One region of the Streptomyces sp. TAA486 genome, then DNA from elsewhere that is predicted to be linked to it. Evidence: riboswitches for the same ligand, from Rfam matches in the RefSeq annotation. Region 1 holds a riboswitch; the other holds the start of a gene.
What was found. Region 1 has a riboswitch for S-adenosylmethionine ahead of thrC (threonine synthase). Riboswitches for the same ligand answer to the same signal wherever they lie in the genome.

Region 1 (8,860 bases):
GTGTGGTTGCTCTCCAGATCGGTCAGCACCTCGGAGAGAGTCGCGCCCTCGGCGCTCACCTCCGCCTGACCGCCGGTGTAAGTGCGCAGGATGGTCGGGATACGGACGTTCACGCTCATGATGCGAGACCAGCCTCTCGGAAGGAATCCAGGTTCGGACGGATGACGGCGGTCGGCCCGGTGGTGGGAGCCACCGCATCCAGGGTCTTCAGGCCGTCGCCCGTGTTGAGGACGACGGTGGTGAGGGTCGGGTCGAGCCGGCCCTCCTCGATCAGTTTCCTCGTGACTCCGACGGTTACGCCGCCCGCGGTCTCGGCGAAGATCCCCTCGGTCCGCGCGAGGAGCTTGATCGCGTCGACGATCCGCTGGTCGTCGACGTCCTCCACCGCGCCGCCGGTACGGCGCGCGATGTCCAGCACGTACGGGCCGTCGGCGGGGTTGCCGATGGCCAGCGACTTGGCGATCGTCTCCGGGCGCACCGGGCGCACGACGTCGTGCCCGTCCTTGAACGCGCGGGAGACCGGCGAGCAGCCCTCCGCCTGCGCACCGAAGATCTTGTACGGCTTGTCCTCGACGAGACCGAGGGCGATCAGCTCCTTGAGCCCCTTGTCGATCTTCGTGAGCTGCGAGCCGGAGGCGATGGGGACCACGAGCTGGTCCGGCAGCCGCCAGCCCAGCTGCTCGCAGATCTCGTACGCGAGGGTCTTGGAGCCCTCGGCGTAGTACGGGCGCAGATTGACGTTGACGAAGCCCCACCCCTCACCCGCGGGGTCGCCGATCAGCTCGGAGCAGAAACGGTTCACGTCGTCGTAGTTGCCCTCGATGCCGACCAGTTCGCCACCGTAGACAGCCGCCATGACGACCTTGCCCTGCTCCAGGTCGTGCGGGATGAACACGCACGAGCGAAGACCCGCACGGGCTGCCGCGGCACCGACGGCGCCCGCGAGGTTGCCGGTCGAGGAGCAGGAGAGGGTGGTGAAACCGAAGGCACGGGCGGCCTCCACGGCGATGGCCACGACGCGGTCCTTGAACGAGTGCGTCGGGTTGCCGGAGTCGTCCTTGATGTGCAGGGAGCCGGTGACGCCGAGCTCACGCGCGAGCCGGTCGGCCCGGACGAGCTTCGTGAAGCCGGGGTTGATGTTGGGCTTCGTCGCAACGTCGGCGGGCACCGGCAGCAGCGGCGCGTACCGCCAGATGTTGTCCGGACCGGCCTCGATGCGTTCACGAAGCGCCGCTGGGTCGCCGCCGGGGAACTCGTATGCGATCTCCAGCGGCCCGAAACACGCCTCACAGGCGAAGACCGGACCGAGAGGGATGCGCTCTCCGCACTCGCGGCAGGAGAGCGCGGCGGCGGGGCCGAGCGATACGCCGGCTCCGGCCTTGTCGGCGGTCGTGCTGGCGGCAGCTTGAACAGCCATGATTCGGCGAGGCCCTTTCTCCTCATCTTCCCCGTGACGTATCTCGCCACGAGACGGAATTGGCACCTTCCCGAGCCGGGAGCCTCGCGATGTCATTACTCGTGGTGCGAGACCGGCTGGAGGGTTGCCGGGGCTTCAACGGGCCGTTCCCTCTGCCCCTCTGGATGAGCGGTGTGAAGTTGTGTGGGCGGTGGCCGAGAACGCCGGGCCGGGACCCGGCATGCGATCGCCGTCCGCGTTGTTCAAGACTGTAACCGAAGGGCCTGGTGGTTGAGACAGGTGTCCGTACCGCGAGATGGATCACAGGGAGTGTCCGCGTGCTGGAGGAAGTCGAACAGTGGCTGGCGCGCCGGTCGTACTCGTGCGCCGACCGTCCCATGACGGAGCTGCTGGCGGCGAAGCCGGCGGCCGGCTCCCGGGTGAGCGTCGTGCTGCCCGCGCTGAACGAGGAGCGGACCGTCGGCCGCATCGTGTCGGTGATCCGGCGCGAGCTGATGGCCGGGCCCCCCTCGCTCGTGGACGAGCTGGTGGTGCTGGACTCCGGGTCCACCGACCGTACGGCCGAGGTCGCCGCGGACGCCGGCGCGCGAGTCGTGCACCGGGACGAGGTGCTCCCGAGGCTGCCCGCGCTGCCCGGCAAGGGCGAGGTGCTGTGGCGTTCGCTGCTGGTGACGAGCGGCGACATCGTCTGCTTCGCGGACGCCGACCTGGAGAACTTCTCCGCCGACTTCGTCTCCGGCGTCGTGGGACCGCTGCTCACCGACCCCCGGCTGCGGCTGGTCAAAGCGATGTACGACCGGCCGCTCGGTGACGACCCGGCGGGCGGCGGACGGGTCACCGAGCTCGTCGCACGGCCGCTGCTGAACCTCCACTGGCCGCGGCTCGCGGGGTTCGTGCAGCCGCTCGGCGGTGAGTACGCGGCGCGGCGCACGCTGCTGGAAGCGCTGCCCTTCCCCGTCGGCTACGGCGTCGAACTGGGCCTGCTCATCGACTCGTTGCACACGGTGGGCCTCGACGCGCTGGCGCAGGTCGACGTCGGCGTGCGGCGGCACCGGAACCAGGACGGGCAGGCGCTCGGCCGCATGGCCGCGGCGATCCACCACACCGCACAGCTCCGTCTGGCGCGCGGCAGCCACCTGGTCAGGCCGACGCTGACGCAGTTCGAGCGGGGCGAAGCGGGCCGCGGCGGGTTCGCGCCCCGCAGCCACGCGGTCGACACGGTGGAGCGTCCGCCGATGCGTGAGATCGCGGAGTACACGGACCGGCGAGCGGCGTAGGCGGGGCTGCCGGGCGGCGTGGACCGGGCCCGCCGGGTGTGCGCCGCGCGTCACGTTTGCCGGGATCGGGCCGCGGCTAAGCTCGGGCCATGGTCGTCGAACGCGCATCCCAGCAGGCCCTGGCGGACGTACTGGTCGCGTCGAACAGGGGTCCCGTCTCGTACTCCTTCACTGGGGCTAGCCCCACCCGGGCCGGAGGCTCTGGGGGAGGCTCACTTTCCGTGAAGCGCGGCGGCGGCGGCCTCGTCTCGGGACTCTCGGCCATCGCGACGGAAGGCGCCGGCGGCTCCGGAGGCAACGCCCTCTGGGTGTGCGCCGCTCTCGGCGACGGCGACAGGGAGGCCGTGCGCCGCTCGGGGGGCAAGCCGGACCCGGCCGACACCGGCGGTCAGTCCGTACGGATGCTGGACATCCCCGAGGACACCTTCACCGACGCCTACAACGGCATCGCCAACTCCGTGCTCTGGTTCGTCCACCACATGCTCTACCAGACGCCTCTCGAGCCGTCCTTCGGCGCGGAGTTCGAGCGGCAGTGGGCGTCGTACGAGCGCTACAACGCGGCCTTCGCCGACGCCCTGGCGGAGGAGGCGGCGGAGGGTGCGACGGTGCTGGTGCAGGACTACCACCTGACGCTGGTGCCCGGGCTGCTCCGCGAGCGCCGCCCCGATCTGCGCATCGGGCATTTCTCGCACACCCCGTGGGCGCCGCCGGACTACTACCGGATGCTGCCCGACGCCGTGGCGCGGCAGGTCCTGCGCGGGATCCTGGGCACCGACCGCGCCGCGTTCCTCACACGCCGCTGGGCGCGCGGATTCGCCGACTGCTGCGTGGACGTGCTGGGCGCGGCGGTCGGGGAGGACGAGTCGACGGGCGAGCTCGAGGTCGTCTGCGAGGGCCGGACCACCCGCCTCGGGGTGCACGGGCTGGGCGCGGACGCGGAGTTCCTGCGGGAGCGCGCGGGGCGGGACGACGTCGAGGAGCGGATCGGCATGCTGCGCGAGGAGATCGGCAGCGACGAGGACGGGCGGCCGCGGCGCGCGATCGTGCGGGTCGACCGCACCGAACTGTCCAAGAACATCGTGCGCGGACTGCACGCCTACGGCCGTCTGCTCGCGGACCGTCCCGAGTGGCACGGGCGCGTCGTGCACCTCGCTCTCGCCTACCCGTCACGTCAGGACCTCGCGGTCTACCGCGACTACATGAGCGAGGTCTCGCGCGTCGCGGACGAGATCAACTCCACGTACGGGACGCCGGGTTGGACGCCGGTCGTGCTCTTCCTCAAGGACGACTTCGCACGCTCGCTGGCGGCGTACCGGCTGGCCGACGTCGCCCTGGTCAACCCGATCCGCGACGGCATGAACCTGGTCGCCAAGGAGGTCCCGGTCGTCTCCGACGACGGATGTGCCCTGGTCCTCTCGCGCGAGGCGGGCGCTTACGCGGAGCTGGGCGAGGACTCCTTCGTCGTCAATCCGTACGACATCGCGGAAACGGCCCGCGCACTGCACGAGGCGCTGACGCTGGACCACGGCCGGCGGGCGGAGCGCACCAAGCGGCTCGCGGCGGCTGCGACTGCGACGCCACCGACCCGCTGGTTCCTCGACCAACTGCACGCGCTGCGGGGCGAGTAGCTCAGGGCTTGCGGCTCGGCTCCTCAAGGGAGTCGGCCAGCGCGCGCAGCAGTCGGACGACTCCGGCCGGTCCGTCGACGACGACGTCCGCGCGGTCGGCGATCTCCGGCACCGACTCGCCGGTGTCGCCGCCCCCGCTGCACACGAGCAGACCGGGCACGCCCTCGCCGCGCAGCTTCTCCACGGCCGCGAACGCTGCCAGGTCACCCAGGTCGTCGCCTGCGTACAGCACCGATCCGGCCCCCACCTCCCGGAGGTGCTCTGTCAGCGCCGCGCCCTTGTCGACGCCGGGTGCGCGCAACTCCAGGACCATGCGCCCCGGTTCGACGACGAGTCCGTGCCGGTCGGCGAGTTCGTGCAGCGGGGCGCGCAACAGCTCGAAGGCGGCGGCAGGATCGTCGGTGCGCCGCGTGTGCACGGCGACGGCGCGCCCCTTGTCCTCCGTCCAGGTGCCGGGCGGGACGCCCAAGTCGTCGAGAAGCGCCGGCAGTTCGGCCCGCACGGCCTCGACACCGGGCGGCGGCGGCGCGGTGCTCAGGCGTCCGGTGGCCGCGTCCCAGCGCTCCGCGCCGTACGCGCCGAGCACGGTGAGGTGTTCCAGGCCCTCGGCTCCCCCGAGGCCGCTCTGCCTTACGGCGGCCTCGGCCGGGCGCCCCGTCACCACGGCCACCGCGCACAGGCGCGGAGCGAGGCGGGAGAGCACCGGCACGGCGCCTGGGTCGGCGCGGGCGTCGGCGGGATCGGCGACGATCGGGGCGATGGTGCCGTCGAAGTCGAAGGCCACCACAGCGCGTCGGGGCTCCGAGAGGATCGCGGCGAGCCCTTCCCTGCCTGCGTCGGTACGGGGGGTCGGAAGGTCGGCCATGCCGCGACCTTACCCGCCGGTGGGCGGCAGCTCGCGCGGCTCGATGCGCTCCTCGACGGCCGAGTCGCCCTCACGCACGACGGTGTACGCGGCCTTGCCGGAGATCTCCGTGACGGCTTCGGTGAGACGCGTCCCGTGGTAGACGAGGCCCACTCCGTCGTCGGTGCAGTGCGAGGTGGGGAGTGTTCCGTCGGCGACGAGCCGGTGCACGAGGGGGCGGCGGCCCCGGTCGCTGTCGTAGTGCACGCCGTTGCCGTACGGAAGGAAGCCCAACGCGTCGGTGAGCGGGCGCAGTTCGGGACCGAACGAGTCGGTGACGCCGCCCTGGAACCAGCAGATCGACCCGGCGCTCACGCCGCTGAGCACGACGCCCGCCTGCCACGCCCGGCACAGTACGGCGTCGAGGCCGTGCAGCCGCCAGACGGCCAGCAGGTTGGCGACGGAGCCGCCCATGACCCAGACGACGTCGTGGTCGAGGACGGTGCCCTCGACGTCCTCGACGTTGGGCATGGGGAAGAGGTTCAGCGGGGCGAGGTCGAATCCGGCCACCCGAGCGGCCTCGGCCATGCGCGCGGCGAAGTGCTCGGCGTCGCCGATCGCCGTTCCGATGTACAGCACCTTCGGGCGGCGGCCGTGCACGCCGGACAGGTCGACCGCGTGGTGCACCAGCGCGTCGAAGAGCACCCTGTTGCGGCTGCCGACGAGATGCCCGCCGGAGGTGGCCAGGATCGTCGGCTCGGGAGCGGTCATGCGCTGGCCCTGGTGACGCGCAGGACCCGGTCGGCCCAAACTCCCGTCATCGTCGGGCCCGTTGGGCCTCGCGGCGGCGGCGCAGCCGGTTGACGGTCACGGGGTCGTGGGCGAGGGCACGCGGGTCGTCCAGGAGCGCGTTGAGGAGCTGGTAGTAGCGCGTGGGCGACATCTCCAGCTGCTCGCGTATGGCCCGTTCCTTCATGCCCGGCCCGGACCAGCCGCGGCGTTCCACGGCGAGTACGGACAGGTCGCGCTCGGAGAGGCCGGGCTGCCGCGGCCCGCCGTCCCTCTGCGCCGGAACCTGCGGGCCGCCGGTCCCGGCCCGCTTCTCGTCCCCGACCTCACCGTCGCCGGCCTCGTGGCTCATGCGTCCAACCTAACGCCGGTGTCCGACACTCAGCGCGCCCGAGCCTCCGAATCCCGCGCCTCGGCACGGCGCTGGACGGCGCCGAGCACGCCGACCGGGCCGGTGTCCGCGGCCACGGCCTTGCCGATGCTCCTCTTGATGTCTCCGCTCACCTTCGCCCAGGAGACCTTGCCGACGGGGTAGAACTCGGCGTTCATGAGCTCGTCCTGGAAGCGCCGCATCGGCTTGTGCTCGCCGCCCTCACGCATCCTGTCGTTCGCGGAGGTCGTCACCGGGAGCAGGTCGTAGCGGTCGGCGAATCCGTAGTGGTACGTCTCGCCGAAGAGGAAGTCGAGGAAGCGGCCCGCCTCTTCGCGTCTGCCGTTCGCCTTGAAGGCCATCACCCAGTCGGCCACGCCGAGGGTGGAGCCCGACGGACCGTCCGCTCCCGGCGGCATCGCGGTGCCGTACTTCACGCCGCTGCGCCGCACCTGCTTCATCAGCGTCGGATGGCCGTTGAGCATGCCCACCTCGCCGCGCGCGAAGGCGTCGAAGAGTTCCCTGCGGTCGGTGCCGCCCGGGTCGTCGTTGGTCAGCTTCGGCCGTACGAGCCTGTCCCGCAGCCAGTTGAAGGTCTTGATGTTGGCCGCGGCGTCGATCGTGTAGTTGCCGACCTTGTCGGTGTACGCGCCGCCGCCGCTGAGCATCCACATCAGCGCCTCGGCGGGCGCCTCCTCGGGGCCGAGCGGCAGCCCGTACGGGATCTTCACCCCCTTGGCCTTCAACCGCTCGGCGGCGCGCGCCAGTTGGTCCCAGGTTTTGGGCGGCGCGTCCGGGTCGAGCCCGGCCCGTGCAAAGAGGGTGCGGTTGTAGAAGAGCAGCCGGGTGCTGGCGACGAACGGCATCCCGTACTGCACCCGCCGCACCTCGCCGGCCTCCGCGAGCGGCGGAAGGAAGTCGGCCTGCACGGGTATGGAGAGCAGCTCACCCGCCCTGTAGAGCAAGCCCTTTGCCGCGAAGTCGGCGTACGCGCCGATCTGCGCGACGTCCGGCGGGCGGCCCGCGGCCACCATGGCGGCGACCTTCCTGTCGACGTCCTTCCAGCCGTGCACCTCGACGTCCACGGCGATGCCGGGATGCCTGTCGTGGAAGGAGCGGACGAGACTGTCCCAGTACCCCTGGGAGCTGTCGCCACGGCCCGGTTCGCCGTAGTCCGCCGCCACCACCTTCAATGCCGCGCTCTGTGTTCCCGTCCCGGTGCCGCATCCGGCGGTCGTGAAGGCCCCGCCTGCCGCCGCGCCGGTCGCCGCTGCCAGACCGAGGAACTTGCGACGTTCCACAGCTTCTACCCCTCAACCCACGGGCACGACACGCGCCGTGCTCCCCTCCCACCCCCCGCGTCCGGCCCGGCCGGACGTGTACGGGACGAGAGTCTCCATGGACAGCCGTCTAAGGTCTAGGCCACCGGTGATATCACTTTCGCAACAGCCTCTCCCGTTTCATCCGGTACATGGGGCGAAGGGCGAGGACGCGGCAGATTTCCGTACCAGACCGGGACACTCCGCCGCCGCTCCTCCGCGGGAAACCCGAACGGATGGCAAGAGTGGACTAGACCTGTTGCGGGGTGACACGGGAGACTGGGCCCGTGAGTACGAGCCCCCGGAAACCGGAGTACGTCGTCGCCCTGGACGTGGGCGGCACCGGCATGAAGGCAGCCCTCATCGGCTCCGCGGACGGCGGCAGCGAGCTGCTGTACGAGACGCGCCGCGGCACCGGCCGCGAGGACGGCCCGGACGCGGTCGTCGAGAACATCCTCGACCTCGCGGCAGCTCTGCGGGCCCACGGCGTCGAGCAGTTCGGCACGGAGCCGCTGGCCGCCGGCGTCGCGGTGCCCGGCATCCTCGACGAGTCCGCCGGCACGGCCGTGTACGCCGCCAACCTCGGCTGGCGCGACGTGCCGCTGCGCGCTCTGCTCACCGAGCGGCTCGGCGGCATCCCCGTCGCACTCGGGCACGACGTGCGTACGGGAGGCCTCGCCGAGGGACGCATCGGTGCCGGGGAAGGCGTCGACAGATTCTTCTTCGTCGCGCTCGGCACCGGCATCGCGGGCGCCGTCGGGACGGACGGAAGAGTGGAGCCCGGCGCACACGGCGGCGCGGGTGAGATCGGGCACGTCGTGGTGCGGCCCGACGGGCCGGAGTGCGGGTGCGGTCAGCGCGGCTGCCTGGAGGCGCTCGCCTCGGCGTCCGCCGTGGGGCGGGCCTGGGCCGCGGCAAGCGGCAACACCTCGGCCACGGCGGCGGACGCCGCCAAGGCGGTCGAGTCCGGGGACGAGCGCGCGATCGCCATCTGGCGGGACGCAGTGGACGCCCTCGCCGCGGGCCTCGTCACCGCCGTCACGCTCCTCGACCCCCGCACGGTGATCATCGGCGGCGGGCTGGCCGAGGCGGGCGACATCCTCTTCGTACCGCTGCGGGACGCGGTGCGCGCGCGCGTCACCTTCCAGCAGCTGCCCACCATCGTCCCGGCGGCGCTGGGGGACGCCGCGGGCTGCCTGGGCGCGGGACTTCTCGC
Region 2 (8,860 bases), on a different contig from region 1:
CAGCAGCAGCACAGGGGGGCAGTCGAAGATCTCGTCCTTGATCTGCCGGCACACGCCCATGCCGCCCGCCGGTGCCGTCTCCCCGTCGAGCACGCACACGTCGATGCGGTGCTTCTCCAGCGTGGAGAGGACCGCGGGGAGCGTCGCGCACTCCACGTACTCCACGGGCGGCACGTCCGCGGCGGGACGGCGGCCGGCGGCGAGCCGCACCTGCTCGCGGGTGTCGGTGTTGTCGCTGTAGACCAGCACCGTGGCGGTCGGCTGCATCGTTCCTCCGCTGGACGTCTCGCTCGTGATCACGTGGCGGCAAGGAGCCGCTGCGCGGATGTTACTCCCTCGCCACGCTCGTCAACACCGCTTCGTGTGCCCCGGGGAGAGGCTTGTTTGAGCTGGACACACTGCCTGGACACACCGAACGGCACCCCGGGAGTAAGGGCCTTAGGAGCGACCGACATAATGTCGGTCGTGGCGACAGCAACAGCAGTAGAAACCGGGCACGCGCACCCGTCGGTCAACAGGCCGAACCTCACCAGCGTCGGAACGATCATCTGGCTGAGTTCCGAGTTGATGTTCTTCGCGGCCCTCTTCGCGATGTACTTCACCCTTCGGTCCGTGACGGGTGCGGACTTCTGGAAGGAACATGCCGACGCGCTGAACGTGCCCTTCTCGGCGGCGAACACCACGATCCTGGTGCTCTCCTCGCTCACCTGTCAGCTCGGTGTCTTTGCGGCCGAGCGCGGTGACGTGAAGAAGCTGCGGGGCTGGTTCATCATCACCTTCGTCATGGGTGCGATCTTCATCGGCGGCCAGATCTTCGAGTACACGGAGCTGGTGGAGAAGGACGGCATCTCGCTCTCCTCGGATCCCTACGGTTCGGTGTTCTACCTGACCACCGGCTTCCACGGGATGCACGTCACGGGTGGTCTGATCGCGTTCCTGCTCCTGCTCGGCAGGACGTACGCGGCCAGGCGCTTCACGCATCAGCAGGCCACTGCAGCCATCGTCGTGTCCTACTACTGGCACTTCGTCGATGTCGTCTGGATCGGCCTCTTCGCCACGATCTACCTGATCAAGTAGCTGATCGGGCGCCGGTGCGCGCGAGCGTGCGCCGGGCAGTGACAGACACAAGCACAAGCATCGACGCAGAAGATCCTGACACCGGGGTAATCCGTGAAAAAGCTCTCCGCACGACGGCGCCATCCGCTGGCGGCGCTCGTCGTTCTCATCTTCGCGCTGGCGGCCACCGGGGGGCTGTACGCCGCGTTCGCTCCCGCAGGTGAAGCGAAGGCCGAACAGTCGTCGAGCCAGTCCCTCGCCATCGAGGAGGGCAAGAGGCTCTACGACGTGGGCTGTTCCAGCTGCCACGGAACCGGCGGCCAGGGCAGCAGCGACGGCCCCAGCCTGGTGGGCGTCGGCTCCGCCGCCGTGGACTTCCAGGTCGGGACCGGCCGGATGCCCGCGCAGCAGCCGGGCGCCCAGGTGCCGAAGAAGAAGAGGATCTACAGCGAGCACGAGACGGACCAGCTCGCCGCCTACGTCGCCTCGTTGGGCTCCGGTCCGATCAAGCCCACCAAGAGCCAGTACGACCCGAGCGGCGCCGACGTCGCCAACGGCGGTCAGCTCTTCCGTACGAACTGCGCCCAGTGCCACAATTTCACCGGTGAGGGCGGGGCGCTCACGCACGGCAAGTACGCGCCGGGTCTCAGCGATGTCGACCCCAAGCATGTCTACGAGGCCATGCAGACCGGCCCGCAGAACATGCCTTCCTTCCCGGACAAGGTGTTGCCCGAGCAGGAGAAGCGGGACATCGCCGCGTACCTGAAGACGGTGAACAGCAAGGAGTCCGAGAACCCCGGTGGTTACAAGCTGGGCGGCCTGGGTCCCGTCATCGAGGGCCTGTTCGCCTGGATCTTCGGCCTCGGCGTCCTCATCCTCGTCGCCATCTGGGTCGCAGCTCGGACCGCAAAGGCCAAGAAGTCATGAGCGAGACTGGATCACACGAGAACGTGTCTGAGAAGAACCTGCCGACCGAGCAGCAGAACGGCCACGGTGCCGTGGCCGTAGCGGACGATCCGTTCGCCGACCCGGGCCTCCCGCCGCACGAGCCGCGGATCCAGGACATGGACGAGCGCGCCGCCAAGCGCTCCGAGCGCGTCGTGGCGATGCTCTTCACGACCTCGATGCTGGCCACGCTCGGCTTCATCGCGAGCTTCGTGCTCATCCCGGTCGACAAGATCATCTACGTCTGGCCGGCCGGGCGCATCGGCGCACTGAACTTCGCGCTGGGAATGACGCTCGGCGTCGCTCTCTTCTGCATCGGCGCGGGCGCGGTCCACTGGGCACGCACCCTGATGTCGGACCACGAACTGGTCGACGAGCGGCACGCCGTCTCCGCCGAGCCGGAGACCCGCGCGAAGGTCATGGAGGACTTCGCGCGGGGCGCCAAGGAGTCCGGTCTCGGCCGCCGTTCGCTCATCCGCAAGACCATGTTCGGCGCGCTGACCCTCGTGCCGCTCTCCGGTGTCGTACTCCTGCGCGACCTCGGGCCGCTGCCGGAGGACAAGCTGGAGCACACGCTGTGGTCCAAGGGCAAGCTCCTGGTGAACGAGAACACCCAGGAGCCCCTGCGCCCCGAGGACATCACCGTCGGCTCGCTCACCTTCGCCCTGCCCGAGGGCCTGGAGGAGGAGGACGAGGACTTCCAGCAGGAGATCGCCAAGGCGGCCCTGATGCTGGTCCGGCTCGAGCCCGACGACATCAAGGACAAGCGGGAGTTGGACTGGTCCCACGAGGGGATCGTCGCCTACTCCAAGATCTGCACCCACGTCGGCTGTCCTGTCAGCCTCTACGAGCAGCAGACGCACCACGTGCTCTGCCCGTGCCACCAGTCGACCTTCGACCTGTCGGACGGTGCACGAGTGATCTTCGGTCCGGCGGGCCATGCGCTGCCGCAGCTGAAGATCAGCGTCAACAACGACGGATTCCTCGAAGCGCTGGGCGACTTCGAAGAACCCGTGGGCCCGGCCTACTGGGAGCGTCGAGCATGAGTACAGCAACCGAGACCACCGCCCCGAAGCGCAAGGCACCCGCCGGCGAGCGGGTCGCGGACTGGGCCGACGGCCGCCTGGGCATCTACACCCTGGCCAAGGCCAACATGCGCAAGATCTTCCCGGACCACTGGTCCTTCATGCTGGGTGAGGTCGCGCTCTACAGCTTCATCATCATCATCCTGACCGGCGTGTATCTGACGTTGTTCTTCCACCCGTCGATGAACGAGGTGGAGTACCACGGCAGTTACGTGCCGATGCAGGGCGTGCGGATGTCGGAGGCGTTCGCCTCCACACTGGACATCAGCTTCGACGTCCGCGGCGGTCTGCTCGTCCGGCAGATCCACCACTGGGCGGCGCTGATCTTCCTCGGCGCGATGTTCGTGCACATGATGCGTGTCTTCTTCACCGGCGCCTTCCGCAAGCCGCGCGAGATCAACTGGTTGTTCGGCTTCCTGCTGTTCGTGCTGGGCATGTTCACCGGCTTCACCGGCTACTCCCTGCCGGACGACCTGCTCTCGGGCACCGGCGTGAGGTTCATGGAGGGCGCGATCCTCTCCATGCCGATCATCGGCACCTACATGTCGATGTTCCTCTTCGGCGGAGAGTTCCCCGGGCACGATTTCGTCGCGCGGTTCTTCTCGGTCCACGTGCTGCTGCTGCCAGGGATCATGCTGGGCCTGCTCGTGGCGCATCTGATCCTGGTCTTCTACCACAAGCACACGCAGTTCGCCGGTCCCGGCCGTACGAACAAGAACGTGGTCGGAATGCCGCTGCTGCCCGTCTACATGGCCAAGGCAGGAGGCTTCTTCTTCCTCGTCTTCGGCGTCATCTCCGCCATCTCCGCGGCCTTCACCGTCAACCCGATCTGGGTGCTCGGCCCGTACAGGCCGGACCAGGTGTCGACCAACGCGCAGCCCGACTGGTACATGGGCTTCTCCGAGGGGCTGATCCGCATCATGCCCGGCTGGGAGATCCATCTGTGGGGCCACACGCTTGCGATGGGCGTATTCATCCCGCTGATGGTCTTCCCGCTGGTGCTGGCGGCGATCGCCGTCTATCCGTTCATCGAGTCGTGGGTGACGGGCGACAAACGCGAGCACCACATCGCCGACCGGCCCCGCAACGCCCCGACGCGTACGGCCTTCGGCGCGGCCTGGATCGCCTGGTACACGGTGATGCTGATCGGCGGCGGCAACGACCTGGTGGCCACGCACTTCGACCTGTCGATCAACTCGATCACATGGTTCGTGCGGATCGCCTTCTTCGTTGTGCCGGTGGTCGTCTTCTTCATCACCCGGCGCGCGTGCCTCGGGCTCCAGCGCCGCGACAAGGAGAAGGTGCTGCACGGGCGCGAGTCCGGCATCATCAAGCGGCTCCCGCACGGTGAGTTCATCGAGGTGCACGAGCAACTCTCCCAGGAGCAGCTGCACACGCTCACCTCGCACGAGCAGCACAAGCCGTACGAGGTCGGTCCGGAGACGGACGAGAACGGCGTCCAGCGGAAGGTCGGCCGCGGGCAGAAGCTGCGCGCCCGGCTCTCCAAGGGCTACTACGGCGAGCAGGCGCAGATCCCCAAGCCGACCGCCGAGGAGTACAAGGAGCTCACGAGCGGCCACGGCCACCACTGAGCCGCCGCGGCGCCGCCGGGTGCGGGCCGTGCAGCCACGGACGAGGGGCCGGGCTTCCCGAGTGGGAGCCCGGCCCTTCGCGTGTGTCCGTGTCCGCCCGGTGGCCCGCGCCGCGCGCCGGCCTCGACCCGCGCGTGCCCGACGGAGGTCCTGGCCGGGGACGGGTGCCGCTAGGGTGGGGACTGGCCGGGCCCTGATGCCGGGCCGTCCCCCACGCCGCACTCCCGCATGCCGGCCGCCGGTGCACCCGGTGATCCGGCCGGGACCCGGGTGCGTGGGCCCCAACCGAACCGATGACCTCAGGAGGGACCATGAGTGCCGTTCCGTCTGCCGGCTCTCCCTCCCCCAGTGCCTCCGGCCTGGGCGGTACCCCCACGAGAGCCTCCGGCCTGGGAGCTACCGCCGGGGGTCCGAAAACCTGGCCGGACGTACTGACGTCGCTGCTCGCCGGTGAGGATCTCAGCGCCGACGCCACCGCGTGGGCGATGGACAACATCATGCGAGGCGAGGCCACCGACGCACAGATCGCCGGTTTCGCGGTGGCGTTGCGGGCCAAGGGCGAGACGGTCGGGGAGATCTCGGGTCTCGTACGTGCGATGTACGCCCACGCCAACGTGATCGAGGTGCCCGGCCGGACCGTCGACATCGTCGGTACGGGCGGTGACAGGGCCCGTACGGTCAACATCTCCACGATGTCCGCGATCGTCGTCGCCGGATGCGGGGCGAAGGTCGTCAAGCACGGCAACCGCGCCGCCTCCAGCGCGAGCGGAGCCACGGACGTGCTGGAAAAGCTGGGCGTCAACCTGGAGTTGAGCCCGCAGCGTGTGGCCGAGGTGGCCTCGGAGGCGGGGATCACCTTCTGCTTCGCCGTGAAGTTCCACCCGTCGCTGCGCCATGTGGCCAACGCACGGGGCGAGTTGGGCATCCCCACATCGTTCAACTTCCTGGGCCCGCTGACGAATCCCGCGCGTGTAGGAGCTCAGGCGACGGGCGTCGCCAATCCCCGCATGGCGCCCATCATGGCCGGTGTGCTGGCCGAACGCGGTTCGTCCGCCCTTGTCTTCCGCGGCGACGACGGGCTGGACGAGCTGACGACCACCGCCACGTCCACGGTGTGGGTCGTACGGGACGGTGCGGTGCGCCAGGAGTCCTTCGACCCGCGTGACGTCGGCCTCGACATCGTGCCGGTCGAGGCGCTGCGCGGCGCCGACGCCGCCTACAACGCCGATGTGGCCCGCGCTCTGCTGGACGGTGAGCACGGCCCGGTGCGGGACGCCGTGCTGCTCAACTCCGCCGCGGCACTCGTCGCGCTCGAACCGGGAGACGCCCCGCTGACTGAGCAGATCCGTGCGGCGATGGACAGGGCGGCCGAATCGGTCGACAGCGGCGCCGCGCGTGCCGCGCTGGACCGCTGGGTGACGGCCAGCCACATGTGACACCGGAGTGCCGCGGCGGCTCCTCCACCCGCGCCTCCAGCCCGGGTGGTACCCCATAGCTGTCCGGGATACGGACGGCGGGGCGGAGCCCGCGGCACTCTGTGCCATACTTCCCGCCAGGTCACGAGCGACAGCGATCAAGGCCCCGGCCCGCTGTCCGGCAACCCTCCTTCCGTGGTGGGGTGCCCCGGGTGATGACCGGGCCGTTCGACAGCAGGGTCGTGCGGCAAGCACGGATCCCTCTTCCCCTGCCTTCGGCGGGGAGGCGTATGCCAGGGGTCCCCGGCATTCGAGGGAGACTTCGCATGAGCCTGCTCATCGCGTCCGCCACCGACCGTCCCGCGCCGGCCCGCGAGCCGGTTCCGGAGCCCGCCCCTGTCGCCGCCCCCGCCTCCGCGCCCCTGCCGGTGCTGGGCCTGGACGTGGGCGCGCCGCTCGCGACGGGCGGTGAACTCCCTTATGCCGCACTGGACTACGCCGCGAGCGCGCCCGTGCTGCGCAGGGTGTGGGAGGACGTCGCCGCGTACGCCCCGTACTACGGCAGCGTGCACCGTGGCGCCGGCTACCTCTCCCAGCACTCCACCGCCCTCTTCGAGCGGAGCCGTGACACGGTGGCGCGCTTCCTCGGCTGCCGCCGCACGGACCAGGTCGTCTTCACCCGCTCCACCACGGATTCGCTCAACCTGCTGGCGTCGGCGCTTCCTGAGGGCACGCGCGTGTTCGTCTTCGAGACGGAGCACCACGCGTCGCTCCTCCCGTGGCAGGCCGCCGGTACGCAGACGGTCCTCCTGGACGCACCGCGCTCGCCGCGGCAGGCCGTCGAGACGCTGGAGCGCGCGCTGGCAGCGGCGCCCGAGGGCCCGAAGCTGGTGTGTGTGACGGGTGCGTCCAACGTCACGGGCGAGATCTGGCCCGTACGGCGGCTGGTCGCAGCGGCGCACCGGTACGGCGCCCGGATCGTGCTGGACGCGGCGCAGCTCGTACCGCACCGCCCCGTGCACATCGGCGAACTGGACGTCGACTGGGTGGCGTTCTCCGGGCACAAGCTGTACGCCCCGTTCGGGGCCGGTGTGCTGGCGGGCCGTCCCGACTGGCTGGACGCTGCCGAGCCCTACCTGGCGGGCGGTGGGGCCAGCCGCAAGGTCGCGCGGGACGCGGAGGGCGGCGTCGAGGTGGAGTGGCAGAACGGGCCGGCCCGTCACGAGGCCGGGTCGCCGAACGTGATCGGCGCGTACTCCATCGCTTCCGCGTGCGAGGCGCTCACCGGGGCGGGGTTCTCGGAACTGGCCGCGCGCGAGGGGGAGTTGACCATGAAGCTGCTGTCGGGCCTGTCGGAGCTGCCCGGAGTGCAGGTGCTCTCGCTCTTCGGTGCGGACGACGCGGGCACGCCGGCCGGCGTCAGGGCCGAGGCGGCGCGCAGGGTCGGCGTCGTCTCCTTCGTCGTCGAGGGCTGGAGCAGCGCGCACGTCGCCGCGGCCCTCTCCGCCGAGTACGGCATCGGCGTACGCGACGGCCTCTTCTGCGCGCACCCGCTGGTGCGTGCGCTGCTGGGTGCCCACAGCGAGGACCCCGGTGAGTGCGGTGCGCCCGAGGGGCGGTCGCTGAACGCCGTACGGGTGAGCATCGGGGCGGGGACGCCGGACGAGCACGTGGAGAGGTTCGTACGGGCCGTGCGCGAACTCGTACGTGACGGGGCCCGTCTGCGCTACCGCACGGAGGAGGGGCGCTGCGTCCCGGAGACCGACGCCCTCCAGGAGCCCGCCGCCCGGGGTGTGCTCACCGCCTGAGCGCCGTCAGGGCCGCCCGGAGCGGCCCCGGGGCCCGGCCCGGCTCCCGGGCGGGCCGCGCCCTCAGGCGTCCAGGCCGATGGCGAAGGCCGACTCCAGATCGTGCTGCGAATAGGTGCGGAAGGCGATGTGGGTCTCCGTGGAGAGCACGCCCGGCACCTTGCTGATCCGGCCGGGAATGACGTCCGCCAGGTCATCGTGCCGGGCCACCCGCACCATCGCGATCAGATCGTGCGCACCGGTGACCGAGTAGACCTCGCTGACGCCCTCGAGCGCCGCGATCTGCTCGGCGATCTCGGGGATGCGTTCGGGGCTGGTCTTGAGGAGCACGATCGAGGTGATCACGGTGTGGACTCTCCCTGGGTCGCCGGAGCGGGCGTGCCCACTGTAGCCGTACGGAAACGCCGGAAACGCGCCCACGCGTAGAGGAAGCCGAGGGTGAATCCGACCACATGGGCGAGGTAGGCCACGCCCGGTCCGTCGGTGTCCCCGCGGGCCGCGATCCACTGCAGGGCGAGCCAGAAGACGAGCACCACCCATGCGGGGAAGCGGAGCGGCAGGAAGTAGAGGAAGGGGAAGAGGCTGGTGACCCGTGCCCTCGGATGGAGGTAGAGGAACGCCCCCAGCACGCCCGAGACCGCGCCGGACGCCCCGACCAGGGTCTCCCCCGACTGGCTGTGCGCCGCCGCGTAGCAGAGCATGGCGATGTAGCCGACGCTCACGTAGAAGACGGCGAAGCGCAGGCGGCCCATGCGCATCTCCACCGGGCCGCCGAAGACATGGAGGAAGAGCAGGTTCCCCAGCAGGTGCAGCCAGCTCGCGTGCAGGAAGAGCGCGGTCAGAGGTGTCACGAACGGCCGCAGGGCACCGCTCCACAGAGTGCGAGGGACGACGCCCCAGTGGTTGAAGTACGCGGCTTGCGCCCGGTGCAGGGACGTGCCGCTGCCGTGGCCCGGCAG

Region 2: it holds a riboswitch for S-adenosylmethionine, as region 1 does, so the genes downstream of both, I004_RS33625 (aminotransferase class V-fold PLP-dependent enzyme) here and thrC (threonine synthase) in region 1, are expected to answer to the same signal.

The regions. Positions count from the first base shown of each region.
Region 1 covers NZ_AUEV01000013.1:267,678-276,537, forward strand. The annotation lists gene I004_RS0118715 (MoaD/ThiS family protein) at 1-119, opposite strand, end outside; gene thrC (threonine synthase) at 116-1,417, opposite strand; SAM riboswitch class I at 1,437-1,588, opposite strand; gene I004_RS0118725 (glucosyl-3-phosphoglycerate synthase) at 1,735-2,694, shown strand; gene I004_RS0118730 (trehalose-6-phosphate synthase) at 2,784-4,322, shown strand; gene otsB (trehalose-phosphatase) at 4,324-5,187, opposite strand; gene I004_RS0118740 (peptidase E) at 5,197-5,937, opposite strand; gene I004_RS38275 (DUF3263 domain-containing protein) at 5,984-6,307, opposite strand; gene I004_RS0118750 (extracellular solute-binding protein) at 6,337-7,626, opposite strand; gene I004_RS0118755 (ROK family protein) at 7,992-8,860, shown strand, end outside.
Region 2 covers NZ_AUEV01000007.1:362,583-371,442, reverse strand. The annotation lists gene I004_RS0112470 (hypothetical protein) at 1-267, opposite strand, end outside; gene ctaE (aa3-type cytochrome oxidase subunit III) at 457-1,077, shown strand; gene qcrC (cytochrome bc1 complex diheme cytochrome c subunit) at 1,171-1,983, shown strand; gene qcrA (cytochrome bc1 complex Rieske iron-sulfur subunit) at 1,980-3,047, shown strand; gene qcrB (cytochrome bc1 complex cytochrome b subunit) at 3,044-4,678, shown strand; gene trpD (anthranilate phosphoribosyltransferase) at 4,990-6,114, shown strand; SAM riboswitch class IV at 6,234-6,353, shown strand; gene I004_RS33625 (aminotransferase class V-fold PLP-dependent enzyme) at 6,420-7,901, shown strand; gene I004_RS0112435 (Lrp/AsnC family transcriptional regulator) at 7,965-8,246, opposite strand; gene I004_RS0112430 (rhomboid family intramembrane serine protease) at 8,243-8,860, opposite strand, start outside.